DNA from 2 places in the Nocardia sp. NPDC051756 genome. Region 1 is predicted to be linked to the other one. Evidence: riboswitches for the same ligand, from Rfam matches in the RefSeq annotation. Region 1 holds a riboswitch; the other holds the start of a gene.
The links. Region 1 has a riboswitch for S-adenosylmethionine ahead of AB0M22_RS16725 (aminotransferase class V-fold PLP-dependent enzyme). Riboswitches for the same ligand answer to the same signal wherever they lie in the genome.
Positions count from the first base shown of each region.

Region 2: it holds a riboswitch for S-adenosylmethionine, as region 1 does, so the genes downstream of both, AB0M22_RS28015 (2OG-Fe(II) oxygenase) here and AB0M22_RS16725 (aminotransferase class V-fold PLP-dependent enzyme) in region 1, are expected to answer to the same signal.

Region 1 covers NZ_JBFAYV010000003.1:1,120,357-1,124,503, forward strand. Annotated here, with positions in the region: gene AB0M22_RS16715 (Pls/PosA family non-ribosomal peptide synthetase) at 1-1,664, opposite strand, end outside; gene AB0M22_RS16720 (LysE family translocator) at 2,005-2,652, opposite strand; SAM riboswitch class IV at 2,763-2,876, shown strand; gene AB0M22_RS16725 (aminotransferase class V-fold PLP-dependent enzyme) at 2,923-4,147, shown strand, end outside.
Region 2 covers NZ_JBFAYV010000006.1:414,299-418,445, forward strand. Annotated here, with positions in the region: gene AB0M22_RS28005 (MFS transporter) at 1-821, opposite strand, end outside; gene AB0M22_RS28010 (tRNA-dependent cyclodipeptide synthase) at 818-1,537, opposite strand; gene AB0M22_RS28015 (2OG-Fe(II) oxygenase) at 1,537-2,310, opposite strand; SAM riboswitch class IV at 2,464-2,582, opposite strand; gene AB0M22_RS28020 (hypothetical protein) at 2,638-3,237, opposite strand; gene AB0M22_RS28025 (acyl-CoA dehydrogenase family protein) at 3,357-4,147, shown strand, end outside.

The sequences.
Region 1 (4,147 bases):
ATCTGGGCCGCCGCGAGCGAACCGCCGCCCAGGTCGAAGAAGTCGGCGTCGAGGTCGGTGACCTCGCCGCCCAGCACCGAATCCCACAGCTGCGCAACCCATTGCGCGGTGCCGGTCAAATCGTTGTCGTTGTCGTCCTCGGTGCTGTTCGGCAGCGGCCAGGGCAGGGCGTTGCGGTCGACCTTGCCCGAGGTGCGGGTGGGCAGTTCGTCGACGATCGCGAGCCGGGGGACCAGCGGGGCCGGAAGCTGTTCGGCGAGTTGGGCTCTGGCCGCCTTGGTGTCGAAATCGGGGCCGGGTCCGGTGAGGTAGCCGACCAGGATCTTGTTGCCCGCCTTGGTTGTTCGGATCGCGGCGGCCGCGCCGGCGACCCCGGGCAGGTGTTGCAGCGCGTTGTCGATCTCGCCGAGCTCGATTCGCCGGCCGCCGAGCTTGATCTGGTCGTCGGCGCGGCCGAGGAAGACCAGGCCCGCGCTGTCGTTGCGGACCAGATCGCCGCTGCGATAGGCGCGATCCCAGCCGACCGAAGGCAGCGGCGCGTACTTCTCCGCGTCCTTCGCCGGATCGAGGTAGCGGGCCAGGCCGACGCCGCCGATCACCAGTTCGCCGGATTCGCCCTCGGCCACCGGGCTTCCGGCCGCGTCGATCACCACGAGATCCCAGCCGTCGAGCGGCAGGCCGATCCGGATCGGCCACGAGCCATCGAGCAGCGCGGCGCAGGCGACCACCGTTGCCTCGGTGGGGCCGTAGGTATTCCAGACCTCGCGATCGGTATCCCCGTTCCCGGCAAGGCGTTCCGCGAGTTCCGGCGGCACCGCCTCGCCGCCGAAGATCAACAGCCGGACCGCGTCCAGCGCCTCGGCGGGCCAGGTCGCGGCCAGCGTCGGCACGGTGGAGACGATGCTGATCTCCCGGCGGACCAGCCACGGGCCGAGGTCGGCGCCGGTGCGCACCAGGTCGCGCGGCGCGGGGACCAGGCAGGCGCCGTTGCGCCAGGCCAGCCACATCTCCTCGCAGGAGGCGTCGAAGGCGACCGAGAGTCCGGCCAGCACCCGGTCGCCGGGGCCGATCGGGGCGTCCGGCAGGAAGAGATTTGCCTCGGCGTCCACGAACGCGGCGGCGTTGCGATGAGTCACCGCAACACCTTTCGGCGTTCCGGTGGAGCCGGAGGTGAAGATGATCCAGGCGTCGTCGGCGGGGGTCGGCAGGGTGCTCTTGCTCGCGTCGGCCGGGTTGTCCGCGGTGGCCCGGATGCCCGCCGGGGTGGTCTCGATGCCCGCGCCGGTGACGATCGCGGTGACCTGCGCTTCGCCGAAGACCAACTGGGCGCGTTCGTCCGGGTCGTCGGCGTCGACCGGCACATACGCCGCGCCCGCGTACAGGACGGCGAGGATGGTCAGATAGAGCTCCCGGGAGCCGGACGGCATCCGCACGCCGACCCGATCGCCCGGCCGCACGCCCGCGTTGGCGAGCCTGGCCATGGTCTTCTCGATCTCGACGACGAGTTCGAGGTAGCTGAGCACCACCTGGCCGTCGTCGATGGCGGGGGCATCGGGATGGGTCAGCGCGGTCGCGGTCAGGATGTCGACGAGGGTCCGGGCCGGCGGCGTGTGCGCGGTCCGGAGCAGGGGATCAATCGTCGCATCAACCTGTGGTTGGAGCATGACGCCCTGCCCACCTCCCATTCGACCTGCCTCGCACTTCCCTGATGTTGTTTGTGTCATAGCTGGGTTACCAGTTGGCAAACACTGTGGTGACCAGTTGTCCACGGTACTCGGGGTTGTCGACGTTTGTTGTTCACCGGCGCGGTTGCCTACTGCTCGACGGCAGGCCGGGTTGTTGCAGGTCGTGGCGATTTCTGTCGGGCACGCCGAAGCAATGCCTGGTGGACGGGTCGCGCGTGGGGTTCGCCAGGCGGTCGCTGCGCCGACCCGTCCAGGCCGGTGTGATTCCCCACATGAGCTTGGTGATCTTGCAGCTCAGGGCGTTTCGGGGCGGATCGGGTCAGGCCGCGGAGGCGGCGGTGCCGAGGCCGATGGTGGCCAGGATGGCGGCGCTGACCTGTTCGAGCCGATCCCGGAGCTTCGGGCGGCGCAGCAGCGCGACCGCGCGGGAGGCCGCCAGGGCCAGGAGCACCATCGCTACCGCGGCGATCGACGATTCGACGGCGCCGAGCGCGAGTGTGTTGGCGAAGGTGACCTCGGTCAGGAACTGGGGCAGCACGGCGAGGTAGAACAGGCCGACCTTCGGGTTGAACATGCACGAGACGACGCCCGCGGTGAACGCCGAGCGAACCGAGGTGCGGGTGCCGCGGGCGGCGGGCGTCAGGTCCTCGGCAGCGCCGGATTCCCGGGCCGCCCGGCGTTGCCGCCGCTGATCGAGCAGCGCGCGAATACCCAAGTACACCAAGTAGATTCCGCCGATCAGCTTGAGCGTGCGGTACGCCGTCGCGGACTGCTCCAGCAGTGCGGCGACACCCGCGGCGACCACCACCGCCCACAGGATCCCGCCCAGCGCCGACCCGATCGCGGCGGCGATCCCCGGTCGCGCGTCGACCAGCGAGAACCGCAGCACGAGGAACGAATCCGGCCCCGGCGTGAGCGCCAGCAGGACGCACAGGCCGATGAAGCTGATCAGCAGCGAAAGTGACACCCCACGATGTGAACCCAGAACGGCCGGATTGGCAACGCTTTATCGCCTGCCGACACACGCGACAAGATCATGGTTGACAGCGCGGGGGGCTGTCTGCCAATCTCGGATCAGGTCATGAGTACCAGCGTTCAGCCCCGGCTTGCTGGTCGGCAACCCTCCTCCGCGGTGGGGTGCTCCGGGTGACGACCAGGCCGACGCCCGACCGGGTGTGGCAAGCGCGGACTCGACGAATCTCCTGATTGCGGGTCCCAGAGCCGACGGGATTTCGTGATGACTGCTGTTGTGACCCAGGACTGTGCCCCCCTCGCCCGGGTTTCCGGTGACGACCTCCAGGTGCCGCTGGTCCAGGGTGGGACGACCACCTACGCCAACTTCGACTACGCCGCGAGCGCGCCGGCCTTGGCCCAGGTCACCGACCGGATTCAGCAGCTGCTGCCGTTCTACGCGAGCGTGCACCGCGGCGCCGGCTACGCCTCGCGGATCTCCACCGAGTGCTACGAGGCCGCCCGCGGTTCGGTCACCCGCTTCCTCGACGCGGCCGACGACCAGGTCGTCGTGTTCACCCGCAACACCACCGACTCGCTGAACCTGCTCGCCGCCTGCGTGCCCGGCGACACCGTGGTGCTCGACATCGAGCATCACGCCAACTTCCTGCCCTGGACCAGGCACGGCCGCCGCGTCGTGCAGGCCGCCACCACCGTCGAGGAGACCATCGGGCGGCTGGTCGCCGAGCTGTGCAGCAAGCCCGCCGCGCTGCTCGCGGTGACCGGCGCGTCCAACGTCACCGGCGAGGTGCTGCCGCTCGAACGCCTGGCTACCATCGCCCACCAGTGCGGCGCCCGCATCCTGGTGGACGCGGCCCAGCTCGCGCCGCATCGGCGAATCAGCCTGCGCGACAGCGGCATCGACTACCTCGCGTTCTCCGGGCACAAGCTGTACGCGCCGTTCGGCGCGGGCGTGCTGGTCGGAAGGCGTGACTGGCTCGACCGTGCGGAGCCCTACCTGGCCGGCGGCGGCGCGGTCCGCGAGGTCACCACCACCGGCGCCGAGTGGGCGCCCGCGCCGCAGCGGCACGAGGGCGGTTCGCCCAACGTGCTCGGCGCCGCCGCGCTCGCCGCCGCCTGTGACGCGCTCTGTGCGATCGATGCGGAAACCCTCGCCGCCACCGAACATCGGCTCGCCGACCGACTCCGCGACGGCCTCGCCGCCATCCCCGGCGTCAACCTGCTGCGCATCTGGACCGACGCCCCCGACACCGTCGGCATCGTCGCCTTCACCCTGGACGGATTCGTCCCCGGCCACGTCGCCGCCTACCTCTCCGCCGAACATGGCATCGGCGTCCGCGACGGCCGCTTCTGCGCCCACCCGCTGATCGCCCGCCTGGACCTCGACGGCGCCCTGCGCGCCAGCATCGGCCTCGGCACCACCCCCGCCGACGTAGACCGCCTGATCCAAGCCGTGGCCACCCTCGTCCACACCGGCCCGACCTGGAACT
Region 2 (4,147 bases), on a different contig from region 1:
AAGTCCGACACGATCGCGGCCACGAATCGCCGATTGCCGAACAACGCGGGGTCGATCAACGGATTCGCCGCCCGCCGCTCCGCGACGATCCCGACCGTCACGGCCGCGACCAGCACCACCGCGGCGATCAACACCCACGGCGACAGCCATCCACGCAGGTCACCCAGGACGAAGATGCCGACGGCCGAAACCACGGCCAACGCGACAACGACCTGCCCCGCCCAATCGGTCCCGCCGCTGGTATCCGGCTGCACCTGCGGGACCGCGAACGCGATCGCGATCAAGGCAGCGACACCGAGCGGAATATTGATCCAGAAGATCGACTGCCACCCGAGGCTCGGCACCAGCAGACCGCCGAGCACCGGTCCGATGGCCAACCCGAGCCCGTTCACCGAATACAACCATCCGATCGCCTTCCCCCGATCACCCTGCGGGAACAGCGATTCCACCAACGTCGACGTGCTCGTGTACAGCACGGCACACGCCGCGCCCTGCACGAACCGCGCGACGAGCAGCACCCCGATCGACCACGACAGCGCCGCGCCCGTGGACGCGACCACGAACAGCGCGAGCCCGAACAGCAGCACCTTCCGCCGCCCGAGCCGGTCGGCGACCCGCCCGGCCGTCACCATGAACATCGACAACGCCATCAGGAAGACGCCGAGCGTCAACTCCGTATTCGACGCTCCCGCTTGCAGATCCGCACCGATAGCGGGCAGCGCGGTGGTGACGATGGTCAGGTCGATGCACCCGAGAAACGACGCCACCGCCAACCCGGTGAACCCGACGACCCGCCGCCGCGCGGGAATCTCGACGGTCACTGGTCGGCCTCCGTGTTGTTCGACGCCGACTTACGCTTCTTGAACCGCAAGGGCAACCACGCGACCCGGTCCGGGTGCTCCGGCTCGACGAAGAGTTCCCGCGTGCGCCCCATCGCGGCGGAGATCTTCTGCGGATAGATCACGTAGTCGAAACCCTCGTGCGCCCACAGCGGCATGATGATCGGGCATTCCTCCAAAAGGTATGCGCGGCACGACTTCCGCACCGACTCTTGATCGACCTCCGGCTCGCGGGAAAGCCGTCGTTCGATGAACCGATCGATGGTGCTGTCGATCGCGTGCCGATACGGTTCGTCGGTCTCGTAGGCGTGCTCGATCGCGTCGTACAGATCGCCGTAACGCGGATGCGACAGCGCGAAGTCCCAGCGCAATATGTTTGTCGGGCAATCGATCTGGTCCAGGTAGCCGATATTGCGGGCGATCCACTGGTCGCCGGCGATACGCGCCCGAGCGTGCCGGTCGATATCGGTTCCGCCGCTGAGATTGTGCCGTTGCAGGGTGTCCGCGACCGCGATCGCGCAGCGGCCGAAGTTCGACCGGTTGATCAGATCGATGGTGGCGGCGAGCTTTTCACCCTCGTGATAGTCCGCGCCGACGCTGACCAGCAGCACGGTGGACCGTCCGTCGGTGGTGATGCCGTCCGAGCGCAGGTCGTAGGCGGCTTTGTGGGACGCGGAGAGCAGCGTGGTCGTAGCCATCAGCTCCACACCTTCAACGACTCGGCCGGATCGCTGACCCCGATGAACAGCCCGATGGTGATGCGCGGGCGATCCTGCGACGGCGCGACCGCGTGTACCCGGCGCGGATCGATGAAGATCGCGTCGCCGACCTGCGGCGTGATCACCAGCGCGGGCTCGCCGACGGCCGCGCGGTCGATGCCGTAGACCCGGTCGCCGGAGCGGTCTCGATACTCGCTTTCGTCGGGATAGTCGTCCCAGATCTCCAATTCCCCGCCCCGGTCCGGGACGTCGAGATAGACGTTGACCGAGAGCTGGCGGACGATCCGAATCTCGAAGTCCTCGGGCAGGTTTCGGCCCACGTTGTCGGTGTGCGGCTCGAGATCCACCCCCGCGAGCTGGTAGCGCGCGACCCCGGCGAAGAACGCCTGCCCGTTGCGCCGCAGCAAACTCGCTCCGGCCGGCCAGATCTCGTCCAGCAGCAGCCGAACATCGTCCGCCGGATAGGAATATGGCGAGGCGATATCGCGCAGCCGGTCGATATTGTGGCGGGCCTCGTCGAAGTACGCGCCGCGTCCGGCCTCGGTGCTGGTCTCGGAGAACGCGTGCCCGATCCGCCGGAACTGCGGGTCGGTGGCCAGCGGCCCGTGATCCTGTCTGCCGACGAACGCCCGGCGTAAGTGATCGAGCGCGTCGGGCCGGACGAATCCGGCCAGTCTGACCGCGTGCACGTCGCCGTTCAACAGCGCGGTCAGCGACGCGTGGTCGAATCCTTGCCTGGTGGTGTCCAACACGCGGTCTCCGAGAGCTGGCGTGGCCGTAGTCATGTCGATCCCCTCTGGTTGTCGCTCGATGGACCGGGCACAGGCCCAGGCGTGAGTGGGGAGTTCGCGGTTTCGGACATGGCTCGACCCCCATCTCTCGAGAGGGCTCCAGAATGTCGACGGAGCCCGCGCTTGCCCGGGCCGCATTACGCGGCTCGGCCTGGTCTTGACCCGGGGCACCCCGCCGCGGTTGGAGGGTTGCCGGCCAGCTAGCCGGGGACTTGACGCTGGCACTCTTGACCTGACTCAAGAGTTCCGCACGCCAGAAGCGTTGTCACGCTTTTGAATCGCGCTGAGTTATGCACGTAGACCGAGACCGCGCAATTCCAGCGCGGCCAGTGCGCGGACCGTATCGTCGTCGCCGCGCCGCCACGCGTCCACCACGTCCGCGTCGATCCGGTCCAGTGTGCGCAGGGGTTGATTGGTGAGCGCGCGCAAGGCGAGCAGGTCTCGTCCGCCCGGCGCGGTCCGCAGGCGCACGGCCGCGGCGGCTCGGCGGATCCAGCGCACGCGCAGCGGTAGCCAGACGAACAGGACGAGCCCGAGCGGGACGATCAGCAGGCTGATCGCCAGGGCCATGGCCAGATCGTTGGTGAGCGCCTGCTGATCGTGCCCGGCCTCGGCCATCGAGCGGGCCGCTCCGGCGGCGCGTTCGAACGGGGAGGTCAGATCGTCGCCGACCACCGGGACCCGCCCGACCTTGCGCCCGACATCGCCGAGACTGTCGGCCAGGCCGCCGCCCGCGCCCTCCAGCTTCTGACCGGGAACGGCGAGTTTCTGCACCAGGTCGTGCAGCCAGAGCGCGGCCTTGATCGAGCCGTACACCCACGCCGCCACCAGCAGATCCGTGACCAATTGTCGGGCGGCGACGGGAGCCCGATCGGCGTAAATCTTCACGGATTCAGAATCCTCGGTCCGTTGAGTGAAAACAGGGCTTTCGCTGTCGATCGAGCAGGGGAGAGGCTGAACCGGAAATCTGCCCGGCGCGGCGCGCCCGACGATGAAGGAGTTCGCTGATGACCATTCGGTCGCTGGACGACGCGCTCGGTGCGGTGACCGAACTCGCGCCCATCGCGCGGCAGTACAGCCAGAAGGCCGAGGACGCCCGCGATCTCCCGGACGAGGTGGTCGACGCCATCTCGGCCGCGGGCCTGTGGGGCGTGTTCACCCCGACCGGTGTCGGCGGCAGCGGTCTGATCGGGGTCGACGAGGCGTTCGAGATCGTGCGGGCGGTCGCCTACGCGGATACCAGCACGGCGTGGAGCCTGTTCATCTGCGCGACGACACCGGCCATCGTGGCGTCGAAGTTGCCGGCCGACGGCATCGACGAGGTGTTGGCCGAGGGGATCGGGCCGATGTCGCTGGTGTTCGGTCCGAACGGGCGCAGCACGCCGACCGAGGGCGGGTTGCGGGTGACCGGGCGCTGGCCGTTCGCCAGCGGAATCGGTTATGCCGGTTGGGTTATGGCCAACACCGTGCTGCTCGATGCGGACGGCGCGCCGAAGGTGGGAGCGGGCGGGCTGCCCGAACTCGTCTCGGTCGTCGTGCCCGCCGACGACGTCGGCATCATCGACGACTGGCATGTGGCCGGCCTACGCGGCACGGGCTCGATGAGTTTCGCGCTCGACGACGTGTATGTGCCTGCGCGCCGGACCTTTCCGTTCCTCGCGCCCAGCCGGCTGGCGGACGCGAAGTATCGGCTTCCGCTGTTCAGCCTGCTCGCGCCCGGGTTCACCGGGGTCGCGGTCGGTACCGCCGAGCACGCGCTCGACGAGGTCCTCGCCGTGCTGCCGACGCGCGCCGGACC